DNA from 2 places in the Alicyclobacillus sp. SO9 genome. Region 1 is predicted to be linked to the other one. Evidence: riboswitches for the same ligand, from Rfam matches in the RefSeq annotation. Region 1 holds a riboswitch; the other holds the start of a gene.
The links. A riboswitch is a leader RNA that binds a small molecule or an ion and turns the genes downstream of it on or off. The one in region 1 is predicted to bind S-adenosylmethionine.

Region 1 (6,554 bases):
CGTAAAATGCAGAGAGGTAAGAAGTGCTGCCAGGGTCAGGTGGGGTACATACACCGACGAAGGCAGCATTCCAATGTATGCTACGATGGTATGAACAGAAAGTACCCCCAGCATGATGAAGGCGCGCATTAAGTCAATTTCGTATAAGTGTTTCTTCGCTCCCACATACAACCCTCCCCCTAGTGTTTCCGAATTGGTTGCACATTAGCAATATCCCATGACACAGTTTTGATAAAAACAAAATTAATGCTACTCCCTTTTTGAATAAGGGATATGGAGGTAATCTGTAGAAATCATGGAGAATTTGTGGAGGGAAGGACGGAAGCTTTGGAAGGAAAGAGAACGTCTTTCGCATATTTGTATCGTAGATGCTACTGTTGGATCCGTAACGATTGCCCTACACCGACACCTGTCTCAATTGTATTCGCTTTAGGTAGTGTTTTGTCCATTGGCGGCTCTTTTGTCGCTGGGTATATCGGTCGTGACAAGGCATATAGTCTCAGCGCAGTGATTGTGGTGTGGATGTACTGTCTTTCGGCCTTGCTGCGGGCAATCAGCTTGTCATCAATCTTAACCACTCGAACACTGAGTGTCGTTGCAATTGGTTTTCAGCGTACAAGCAGCGGCAGCAGTGCGGTATTATTCAACAACCAATTGTTGACGAGTTCCCAACTGTGGTACTTCCTCAAGCATTGCGAGAATTGCTAGCTGAAGTTGGGATGAGTGCGCGAAGAGCTCGTCATCGTGCAGTCCAATCGGCTGTAGGTTTGAACTATGTGTGTACACATTGGGACTCCTTTACACAGAGAAAACATGGAGTACCCAGTTTCAGATGACAGGGAATTGGTGTGTTAGAAATTCTAATCGAAACTTCGAAACACACCAATGACCAGTCCGAGGATCTTTACATTGCGGTACCTTAGTGGTTCCAATGCGCTGTTTTCCGGTTGAAGTCGAATGTGGTCGCGTTCTCTAAAAAACCGCTTAATCGTTGCTTCATCTTCCTCAGTCATTGCGACTACAATGTCTCCGTTCTGTGCAGTTTCCTGCTTGCGCACAATGACGAAGTCTCCGTTCAAAATACCCGCTTCAATCATACTGTCTCCCTGAACACGTAACAAAAACACCTCATAACCCTTAGCCATTTGCGCCGGCACGGGAAAGTAGTCTTCTATGTTTTCTACTGCAGTGATAGGTTGTCCAGCTGTCACTTTACCAATAACCGGAGCCATCACGGCATGCTCATGGGTCGGCAGGGATTCCGGCACGGAGACCGTATTTGAGACCGCACCTGTGAGTAGTTCGATTGTGCGAGGCTTAGTTGGATCACGGCGTAAATACCCCTTCGCCTCAAGGCGAGCTAGATGTCCATGAACTGTGGAACTCGATGCCAGTCCCACAGCCTCTCCAATCTCCCTTACGGATGGAGGATATCCATGTTGTCGGACACTCGTCTCAATGAATTCCAAAATCGCAGCTTGTCTCGCTGTTAAACGGCCCATAATCATCCTCCTGTCTCACTTAATTCCCTTCTAATCTAGCACAAAAGTCGCCAAGGATGCAAACGTATGTTCGGAACCTGTGTTCTCCTCTTTATCAACTTGCGGCCGTTTGACAGAACATATGTTCGTATGATATCTTTCGGTATAGAGAACGTGTGTTCGCATCTAACCAGAAGACACAGCTACTTCTATTAGGAGGATGATATATATGGCAGTAACCTGTGTTCCTTACAATGGTCAAACAAGTCATGGAACGTGGAAGAAAGGAAAAAAGGTGTTGGCAGTAAAGGTTTCAGGGTTAGGAAGGGTTCACGAGGAGTTTCACGCCGGCGGACGAGAATCAAAACGAACAGATGGAGTGAGAAGAAGTCTCAGAGTGGCGAGACAGCAGAAGGGTACATATAGCAGTTGGGTAAGACGGTCTGTTTTCTGGTTCGTGGGAGTTTTGGTGGTGCTTTACGCGTGGAACGGATTGGTATCTGCTCAGTCAACAACCACTTCATATAGGGTAAAGTCTGGTGATACTTTGTGGTCCGTGGCCAGTCAGAAAGTGCCACAGCGTGATCCGCGCGTGGTTATTGCACAAATTCTAAATCTAAATCATATTAATGGTACAGATTACATCTATCCAGGTGAAGTTCTGAAACTTCCCCGGCGCTGACAGCGCCTATACCGTAGTACACGGCAGGGAGAGAGACACGGAATGCACAGGGGTAAGGGAACTGAGGGTAGCGAAACTGAAGGTTACGAGACTGAGGTACTGGAACTGAAATGAAGTGACACCTACCAAGGGCGAGGCGAAGGCGCGGTCAAAGAAGGAGCAGGTCTGCGTTCGAATGATGCAAGAATTATCAAAATTCGACTAGGCACTAGCTTGATGTTGATGGTATAATGCACAAAAGTGTGCATGGTACCCGCTGCTTTCGATGTTTGGGCAAGAACTCTCCCACGAGATGATGGGCAGAAATTGAATAGTTTTGACTCTTATCGTGAGCGGCAGAGGGACTGGCCCGATGAAGCCCGGCAACCGGTGGATCGTACACAAGGTGCTAAATCCTGCGGGGAGACTTTCCCGAGAGATAAGGGCGTTTAGATTGAAGTAGACGCCCTGGGGCGTTTTTTTTATTGCATCTGTACTTCTCTGTAGTTGTTTTCAGTGAGTCCGGGCACATGGCTCGCTGACACATTAAGCTCGTTTGTAAGAAAGCAGAACCTGGCTTTTCCGAGAGAGAAAGGATTGCTACATGGACTCACGTTTGGCTGATTTGATGAAAGAGAGAATTCTGTTGTTTGACGGTGCAATGGGCACGCTGATTCAGTCATTTGACCTTTCTGCAGAGGACTTTGGCGGCGCACAGTACGAGGGATGTAACGAATACTTGTGCCTGACCCGTCCAGAACTGATTCAATCCATACATGAACAGTACTTAGACGCCGGCTCTGATGTAATTGAGACCAACAGTTTTGGATCGACGCCGTTGGTGCTTGCGGAATACGGTTTGGGGCACCGAGCTATGGAGCTTAGTCGTAAAGCGGCAGAACTGGCTGTTGCAGCAGCTGCCCGTTATTCAACCACTGAGTGGCCGCGTTTTGTGGCAGGTGCAATGGGGCCGACTACCAAGAGTTTGTCCGTGACTGGAGGTGCGACCTTTGATGAGCTTGCACAGGCTTATGCTGTGCAGGCACAGGGATTGATAGAGGGCGGAGTGGATCTGCTGGTACTCGAGACTTCCCAAGACTTACTGAATGTGAAGGCTGCAAGCGTCGGCATTCAAGCTGCTTTTGAACAGACGGACAAAGAAGTGCCTGTTGTCATTTCTGGAACGATTGAGCCCATGGGAACCACTCTGGCAGGGCAAACCATTGAAGCCTTCTACTTGTCTGTAGCTCACTTAAAACCTCTGGCAGTGGGTCTGAATTGTGCAACAGGCCCCGAATTCATGCGCGATCACGTTCGAGCCCTGTCCGATCTGGCTGAATGTGGAGTCAGCTGTTATCCCAATGCCGGCATGCCTGATGAGGAAGGAAATTATCACGAGACGCCAAACAGCTTTTCAGCAAAACTGGAAGACTTCGCGAATCACGGTTGGTTGAACTTTGTTGGTGGATGCTGTGGCACCACTCCTGAACACATTGAAAAACTGCGCAGGTCGATGACGGGCAAAAGAGCAAGGGTTCCTGTGAACTTCGGTAAAGCAGCCGTGTCAGGTCTGGAACCATTGGTGCTTGAGGAAGATAATCGTCCCGTGATTGTGGGCGAACGCACAAACGTGATTGGATCGAGAAAGTTTCGCAGACTGATTGCTGACGATGAGTTCGACACAGCCGCGGAGATTGCACGGGCACAGGTAAAGGCGGGTGCTCAAGTAATCGATATCTGTGTAGCAGACCCGGATAGAGACGAGTCCAGAGACATGGAGCGCTTTATGCAGCATGTCACAAAACGTGTGAAAGTGCCTCTGATGATTGATTCTACAGATGCCAGCGTTGCCGAATTGGCACTAAAGTACGCACAGGGCAAGAGTATTCTCAATTCCACCAATTTAGAGGACGGTGAGGCCCGCTTTTTCCGTTTTGCTCGATTGGCGATGCAGTATGGAACCGCTCTTGTGGTGGGAACCATTGATGAAACTGGAATGGCCGTGACGTGCGAGCGAAAAGTGGAGGTTGCAGAGCGCTCCGTTCGACTTCTCCGGCAACTGGGATTTGCAGAAGAAGACATCATCTTCGATCCCCTTACATTTCCGGTTGGAACGGGCGACGCAAACTACCTTGGAGCCGCTGAAGAAACCGTTGCAGCAATCGCTGAGATTAAAAAACGATTTCCCAAATGCAGTACCATTCTCGGCGTAAGCAACGTGTCTTTTGGCCTTCCACCCGCTGGAAGAGAAGTGTTGAATGCTGTTTTCCTCTATCACGCGACGAAAGCGGGCTTAGATTATGCGATTGTAAATTCTGAGAAATTACAACGGTTTGCTTCTATTTCGGAAGACGAACGTGCGCTGTCACAACGCATCTTATTTGAGACAAGTGATGAAATTGTCCAGGAGTTTACGGGTTTTTATCGCGAGAAAAAAACTGAGCGTGTCACGCCGGTGAATTCATTGCCTGTCGAAGAACGCCTGTCGCGATACGTTGTGGACGGCAGCAAAGAAGGTTTGTTGGAAGACCTAACCGAGATGCTTCATCGGCTTAAGCCGCTTGAAATCATTAATGGACCGCTGATGACCGGGATGAATGAGGTTGGGAGGCTGTTCAATGATAATGAATTGATTGTCGCAGAAGTGCTGCAAAGTGCCGAGGTGATGAAGGCCGCAGTTGCGTTCTTGGAACCTAAGATGGAACACTCGGAGACATCCAATAAGGGAACGGTGTTGCTGGCCACCGTAAAAGGGGATGTCCACGACATCGGAAAGAATCTGGTGGACATTATTTTGTCCAACAACGGCTTTCAGGTACAGAACCTGGGCATCAAGGTGGCACCGGAGCAACTGATTGAAGCAATTCGGACGTATCGGCCGAATTTGGTTGGTTTGTCCGGCCTGCTCGTAAAGTCTGCCCAGCAAATGGTGGTTACTGCAGAAGAACTCTCTCACGCAGATATTGATATTCCTGTACTGGTCGGCGGTGCAGCTCTGACAAAGAAATTTACTTTAAATAAAATTGCACCGAAATACCATGACCAAGTCTTTTATGCAAAGGATGCAATGGATGGATTGGCTATCGCAAACCAAGTGATCCGCGAGGATGGGCGGAAAGCACTGGTGGAGAAAAATCGCCAGCAAAAACAGGAGTGGGACTCCGCCTCTGACAAGAAAAGTGTGGCCGAACCCATAGTGCCAGGGGCGCAGAGAATATCGGATATTGACAGAAATGCACCTGTTTTTACGCCTCCCGATGTAGAGAGACACATTCTTCGGGATTATCCAGTCAGTGAACTGCGACCCTATCTCAATTTGCAAATGTTGCTAGGAAAACACCTCGGTGTAAGGGGTAATGTAGAAAAGCTGTTGGCATCTGGTGATGACAAGGCGACAGAGCTACTGGACTTGGTCAATCGTCTCATTGATGATTTCAGTAAAAGCAGTCTCCGGGCACATGCTGTTTATCGTTTCTTCCCGGCACAGTCTGAAGGAGACAGACTGCTGATATACCATCCGGAAGACTCGGATACCGTGTTGCAGACGTTTGAATTCATCCGTCAAGCTAAACCTCCGTATCTTTGTCTGTCAGATTTTGTTCGTCCAAAGTCATCTGGCGTCATGGACTACGTTGCAATGATGGCTGTTACAGTCGGCACTGGAATCCGCTTTGAGGCGAACGCACTGAAGGATGCAGGGAAGTATTTGGAATCCCATACGCTTCAGGCGACTGCGCTGGAGCTCGCGGAGGCTTTTGCTGAGCGATTGCACCGCGTGCTCCGCGACAGGTGGGGGTTTCCCGATGCTTCAGACATGACCATGCGTGAGAGATTCATTGCCAAATATCAGGGGATTCGTGTCTCCTTTGGCTATCCTGCTTGTCCTGACCTGGCAGACCAAAGCAAACTGTTCCAATTGCTTCGACCTGAAGAGATTGGGGTCGAGCTGACAGACGGATATATGATGGATCCCGAAGCCAGTGTGTCAGCTTTAGTGTTTTCACATCCTGAAGCCAGATACTTTAACGTGGATTCGAGTGATGAGTAAGGTTAAGGTGAGAGGAGAAGACATGACGGCTAGCAGAGCGGAGTTTAGAGAGTGGATAGCGCACAACAGAGTCGTGGGCGACGGTGCAATGGCTACCCTTTTGCATCAGATGGGAGTGCCCGTCCGTACGTGCTATGAAGAGCTTTGCATTTCAAAGCCATGGCTTGTTGAACAGGTGCACAGAGAATACGTCAGTGCTGGTGCCAATATTATTCAAACAAATACATTCAGCGGTCATGCGGCCGGTCTTGACAGGTATCAGTTGGCGGACAGGGTGCAGGACATTAACCGGGCTGCCGTGGACATTGCAAGAAAGGCGGCAACAGGAGACGTACGAGTTTTTGGAACCATCGGATCCATTGTC
Region 2 (6,554 bases), 910 kb from region 1:
CTCGCTTACTATCTCGTTGATGCCGCGCGAGTAGACAATACTTGCCCCGTTGTATATCTGGTACCACTGTGAAGCTGTTCTTTCAAAAATATGTGAGAGTGGAAGATAGGAAATAGAGCGGTCAGTAGGGTGAATCTTGATGAGGGTGCTGATTCCTTCGACATTCGCCAACAGATTCCCGTGGGTCAGTTTGACGCCCTTTGGCTTCCCTGTCGTACCAGACGTATAAACAAGGGTAGCCAAATCATCTCTGTCAAGGCGTTGCCACGTTTGCATCCATGCAGCAGCTTCCAATACATGAGGTTTATCCAACCAATCAAAGAAATGGTAATAGGCCCAGCCTGCATCTGAAATTCGCCGTTCAAGGTCCTTGTTACCGTCAAGAGCCGTCTCAAAAGCACAGATAAATGTGATATTCGTGGTCCATTCGTTCTGCAAAGCCAGTACTTTTTCGATTTGAGCACCGTCCTGCAGAAAAATTCCTTTCACCTCTGCATGATTCAGGATGTCAAAAACGTGTTCTGCTTGCACATTGGGGAACACAGGGACAGTTACTGCACCAAGACTCATGACAGCCAAATCAGTAATGGGCCACCAGGCTCTGCTTTCGGATATCAAGCCGATTTTATCGCCCGGTTCAACGCCCATTTCATGCAACCTGCCTGCGACCTTACGAATGTCGTTCCAGAATTCGCTGTAAGTCCACGTTTGGTAACCGTCCTCTTTCCGCGGGTTCCAGAACGCGGTTTTGTCTCCGTAACGCTCCACTGTATTCGCTGTCATTTCCAGCAAGTTGCGGTGCTTCCTCATGGCGCATCTCCTTTCAAACCCATGTGGACTAGTCCGGAATAGGGTGAATCCGCTTTCTTATCCCCTCTAACGTACCAGCAGAATGACACTTCGTCAATAATGGATTTTTCAAACTAATCTATTCATAGTTTTTACTTGGCTGTGAGATAGCTGCGACTCTGCATGATGGCTGCATGAAACGTGGTAAGATGAACAAAAAGTAAATTGGAGGATGTCTGTATGAAGGCTGCTTTTCTCGCTATAGACGGAGCCGCGTTGTGGCAAGTTGCATTATTACAAAAGCTGCTGCATGATGACGGTTGGGTATGGCGGACAGTAACACTGGACGGGAGACCGGTACACAGCGACGGAGGCATTGCCTTGGCTGCTGATGCAGGACTGACTTCAGTCGCTCCCCGCGACTTCGACCTTCTCCTTATAGCCGGAGGAGAAATTCAACCGACAACGGTTGCAAACGCAGGTCTCCATAGATTTCTGCGGCAATTTGACGGTCAAGGCGGCTGGATTGCGGCAAGCTGTTCTGCATCTGTTTATTTAGGGGCAGCAGGTCTCCTCGGCGGAAGACGTTTTGCGGCCGAACGTGAAACAGTCGATGAATGGTTGTCTGTTTTCAGCAAGAGTATGCTGGTGGACGAAGACGTCTGCACCGACGGCAACTTCATTACGGCAAAAGGCATGGCACACGTTGAATTTACACTTGAAGTGTGCCGGCGAATTGGGGCGAAGGTTGATGACCAAATTCCTTAAGCAAATTGTGTTAATGGCGCTGGTGATTGCGGCATTTGCTGTCTTGCGGCATCGTGCGCCAGTTATCTTGCCCGCACCTTTGCAACAGTACATCCACGGACAACAGATTAGGCTTCCGGTTGCCACAGGCGCACCGCTAACTGCCAATTCCCCGAGTTGGAGTCTGGTGCAAACGAAACATCACACATATGAAGTTTTCGTTCGATACAAAGGACAAATCAAGGGCAAGTTCGATGCTGGCACCAAAATAGCCAGCAGCGCTTCCGGACAGGATTTTTCCACTGCCGGAAAAGCTGAGTTTGGCGCAAAGACCTACAATGCATCCATCATCCATGTCAATCCCGACGGCAGGTCTGGTTTCATCACATTTATCAATGCTTCGAGACAACCGTCGGGATGACAACGTGGAAGCATGAGACTGCTAACGACTGCCGACACTCATGACAGAAGAATTCCCTAAGCACCGCAGGTGGGTTGGATAGACTTTCGCGAGGTCTTCGACAATAGCGCTGGCTGTGGGTAATGCACCCGCTCCTGGACCTGAGAGGAGTATGTCACCGACAATGTCTCCCGACAGTTCCAGCGCATTTTGCACTCCGTTCACGTGATACAGCACATCATCTGACGATAGCAGCTGCGGTCCGACATGCATTGAGGTAATGCAGCCGTCTGCAGCAAATTCAGCGCTGACAACGTGTTTTATCCTTTTGCCTTGCGCCAGAGCTTGCTGAATGTCCTGCTGTGTGACTTGTGAAATACCTGACGGTTGTGCTTTGAATTCTGCAATAGTCACCGTTTTGGACACGTACTTCGCCAAGATCTGCAATTTAAATGACGCGTCCAACCCTTCGATGTCCATGGTCGCATCCGGCTCAGCGTATCCCAACTCTTGTGCCTCAGCCAGCGCCTCTGCAAACTCTGTCCCGTCGGCGTGCATTTTCGTCAAGATGTAATTCGATGTTCCATTCACAATTCCCCGCAGTTTGCGAATCTGATTCACACGAAAATAAGTCTCTAAAGTGTGCAGAGCCGGAATCCCGCCGAGAACACTGGCTTCGCATTCCAATCTCACATTTCGGCTTCTTGCAAGCTCATAAAGAGCCCCGCCTTGGGTTGAAAGCAGTTCCTTATTCGCGGTCACCACATGTTTCCCGTGCTGTAATGCAACGGAGACAGCGTCTTTGGCCGCAGTCTGGCCGCCCATGACTTCGATGATTACGTCAATGTTGTCATCAGTACAAACACGCTTCCAGTCATCACACAACTTAGCTACAGGTACAAAGGACATGCGCGGACGAGTTAAGTCGGCTACAGCTATCTTCTCAATTTCAACGGGCCTCCCAAATACTGCTTCAATCCGCTCACGATTTTGCTGCAAAACTCGGACGACACCGGTTCCGACAACGCCGCAGCCCAATAATCCAATTCGAATTGGCTTCACGATTTCTCTCCTTTGTCTAGCGTCGTACTTTTTCGTCACTTTCCGCTACTTGACTGCCTTGTCGAGGGCCTGTTGTAAATCCGCCAGGATATCGGCAGATGTTTCAATTCCCACGGACAAACGAATCATGTTTGGAGCAACGCCAGAAGCTTTCTGTTCCTCTTCGGATAGCTGCTGATGCGTTGTGCTCGCTGGGTGAATCACCAGACTCTTGGCATCTCCTACATTCGCCAGATTCTTAATGAGCTCGAGGCTGTCGATAAACGCAGCCCTTGCCTCAACCCCGCCTCTGATACCGAATGTCAGAATTGCTCCTTGTCCTTTTGGCAGGTACTCCTGTGCCAGAGTATAGCTCGAACTACTGGCCAGTCCTGGATACCGAACCCATTCAACTGCCGCATGTGCCTCCAAAAATTCTGCAGCTCGAAGACCGTTTTCGGAGTGACGTTCCATCCGCAGTGCCAGTGTTTCCAGTCCCTGCAGCAACAGGAAGGTGTTAAACGGACTAATCGCCGGCCCGAGGTCTCTCAGCAACTGTACCCTCGCTTTCGTAATAAACGCAGGCGCCCCCACATCACGAACATAGGAGACACCGTGGTAACTTTCGTCCGGTTCGGTCAGCCCAGGAAAACGTCCGTTGTCCCAGTCGAACTTGCCAGAATCCACGATGACACCGCCAATACTCGTTCCGTGTCCGCCAATAAATTTGGTTGCAGAGTGGATAACAATATCTGCTCCATAATGAAAAGGTTGGCACAGATACGGAGTAGCAAAGGTATTGTCCACAAACAGCGGCACACCATGGCTGTGAGCAACTTTAGAGAGCCCTTTGAAGTCTGCCACATCAATACTGGGGTTGCCTATTGTTTCTGTGTAGACCAGCTTTGTGTTGGGTTGAATGGCCGCTTCTACTTCTTCCAAATTCCCAGCGTTGACAAACGTCACGTCAATCCCGAGTCTGCGCAACGTTACATTGAACAGGTTGTATGTGCCACCGTAAAGGTTTGAGGAACTGACAATGTGATGACCCGCCTCTGCAATGTTCAGAATGGAGAGGGTAATGGCAGCTTGACCGGAAGATACAGCCAGGGCGCCAACACCGTCCTCCAAGGCGGCAATTCGTTTCTCAAAGACATCCTGCGTGGGATTCATAATTCTGGTATAGATATTCCCTTCCTGCTTCAGGGCAAACAAGTCTGCAGCGTGCTGCGTATCCTCAAATTGATAGGACGTTGTCTGATAGATAGGCACAGCCACTGCATTTGTTGCAGCATCGTAGTTAAATCCTGCATGTAATGCATTTGTTTCAAATCCCCGCTTTGTTTCTCCCATATTCCATCTCTCCTCTTCCAAAACTCTGTTGGTCCCGCATTTTTGTTCAAATGCCAGCCACATTCGATTTTGAGCGGATAACACGCACAAGTACGCAAAAAACCGCTCCGAGAGGGAGCGGCTATAAAACCCAACTCGCCTCTCTCATCTCTCAAGACATTAACGTCCTGCAGGATTTAGCACCTCTCCATACAGTGATGTATGGTGGTTGCCGGGCTTCATCGGGCCAGTCCCTCCGCCGCTCTGGATAAGAGTTGCCAGTAACTATTCAATTGAATTCCTAACACTATAGCATCGTTCTTTTTGTACTGTCAATAGAAATGGTCATGATAACCAGAGAGATTTATGCTGCACTATCACTCCTGTTACTTGTTTGCATCTTCCATTTGTCTCAGTTCAATTCTCCGAATTTTACCGCTGGTCGTCTTCGGCAGCGAGTCGACAAAAACTACTGAACGCGGGTACTTGTAGGGAGCCGTAGTCGTCTTCACATGATTTTGAAGTTCTTCAACAAGATTGGGGTCTTTTGCATCGTCTGCATCACGCAGAATGACATAGGCTTTTACGATGTGCCCCCGCTCTGAATCCGGACTGGCAACTACCGCACACTCTGCCACTTTGGGGTGCTTTACAAGCGCGTCTTCGACCTCAAAAGGTCTAATCGTATATCCAGACGAGATAATAATGTCGTCAGAGCGCCCTTCAAACCAAAAGTAGCCGTCATCATCCCTTCTGCCTTTGTCCCCCGTAATGTACCATTCTCCAATGAACGCTTTCTGTGTCCGCGCTTCGTCTTCAAGATAGCCTTTAAACAAAGCCGGAAATGACTTGTGAACAGCAATGTGTCCAATTTCTCCTACATCTGCTTCCGTACCGTCATCCCGTACGATACTGACTCTGGTGCCTGGGAACGGTGTCCCCATCGATCCCGGTCTTGCTTCCATGTCTCGCAAGGTACCAACCAGCAGACTGTTTTCAGTCTGACCGTAGCCGTCTCGGACTGTAACGTCAAATTCTCGACGGAAGGTATCAATCACTTCACGGTTGAGCGGCTCCCCGGCAGAAACAGCGGAGCGAAGAGACAAGCTGTACGCACTTAAGTCCTTTACTTTTGCCATCAAACGGTATTCAGTCGGTGTAGCACACAACAGGGAGACCCCGTTGTCCTGCATCAGCGTCAAATACGTTTCCGGTTTAAACCGTCCTTGGTATACAAAAGCAGTGGCACCATTGCCGAGAATGGATACGAACGGACTCCAAATCCACTTGGCCCAGCCAGGTCCCGCCGTAGCCCATGCAACATCGTCGGGAACCGCGTCAAACCAGTAGGTACCGGCAACAGCCAGGTGTTCGCGTGGCCATGCGTAGCTGTGGACCACACCTTTTGGACCTCCGGTTGTACCGCTGGTATAAGACAAGATTGCAATGTCCTCATCCTTGGTTTCCACTAATACGTCCTCTGTCGATTGATTGTCACTGAGACGAAAAAGCGGCTCCCATCCGTCTACTTCACCGCCTGATGTATAAAACTTTTCGAGACTTGGACATTCCTGACGAATCTTATCCACCTGTTCGGTCAAGGTATGGTCTGCAATGACGACGTTTGCCTGCGCATGGTTGACCCGGTAGCGAATGTCTCCGCCGCGCAGCATCTCAGAACCTGGCATAACCGTCGCACCAATCTTCCACAGTGACAAGTAGACAATATAGGGATTTATGCCCCGCGGAAGCAGTACGATAACACGGCTGCCTTTTTGAATACCATCCGCCATCAGACCTCTGGCCAGTCGATTTGTCTCATGCCGCAATTGTAAGTACGTTAGTTCCGATTTGTTTCCTTGTTCGTCCACACAAAGGACGGCCCGCTTGTCCGGCGTTGAATGAGAAATTTTATCCACTTCAGCCGCGAAATTGTATCCCACTAAGATTCCCCCTTGAGCAAATGTAAAAGTGCAACCTGTCTTCTATATGTCACTTATCATAACATGGTATGAAACATTCAGAGAATACAATGACAAATTAGTATTGAGAAAAATCCGACATTTTGGGTCAACCGACAACGAGGGAGTCGGACAGCGGTTGCCAAACCGTGTCTGCAACTCCCTCAAATCAGCATTCGTCTCAATTCCTCGTCTGATATTCGCTGCTACGTCAACTCGCGAATGGCTTCCTTTGTGAGTGACTTGTATACTACATCGTCCATTGGCGGATTATGCAGGCCCGC

Region 2: it holds a riboswitch for S-adenosylmethionine, as region 1 does, so the genes downstream of both, GI364_RS07250 (O-acetylhomoserine aminocarboxypropyltransferase/cysteine synthase family protein) here and metH (methionine synthase) in region 1, are expected to answer to the same signal.

Annotation. Positions count from the first base shown of each region.
Region 1 covers NZ_CP066339.1:2,525,953-2,532,506, forward strand. Annotated here, with positions in the region: gene GI364_RS11610 (acyltransferase) at 1-165, opposite strand, end outside; gene GI364_RS11615 (hypothetical protein) at 640-786, opposite strand; gene lexA (transcriptional repressor LexA) at 861-1,508, opposite strand; gene GI364_RS11625 (LysM peptidoglycan-binding domain-containing protein) at 1,711-2,163, shown strand; SAM riboswitch class I at 2,484-2,588, shown strand; gene metH (methionine synthase) at 2,747-6,190, shown strand; gene GI364_RS11635 (bifunctional homocysteine S-methyltransferase/methylenetetrahydrofolate reductase) at 6,213-6,554, shown strand, end outside.
Region 2 covers NZ_CP066339.1:1,613,855-1,620,408, reverse strand. Annotated here, with positions in the region: gene GI364_RS07270 (AMP-dependent synthetase/ligase) at 1-810, opposite strand, end outside; gene GI364_RS07265 (DJ-1/PfpI family protein) at 1,030-1,557, shown strand; gene GI364_RS07260 (hypothetical protein) at 1,541-1,957, shown strand; gene GI364_RS07255 (homoserine dehydrogenase) at 1,979-2,998, opposite strand; gene GI364_RS07250 (O-acetylhomoserine aminocarboxypropyltransferase/cysteine synthase family protein) at 3,044-4,330, opposite strand; SAM riboswitch class I at 4,472-4,584, opposite strand; gene GI364_RS07245 (acetate--CoA ligase) at 4,696-6,252, opposite strand; gene GI364_RS07240 (acyl-CoA dehydrogenase family protein) at 6,477-6,554, opposite strand, start outside.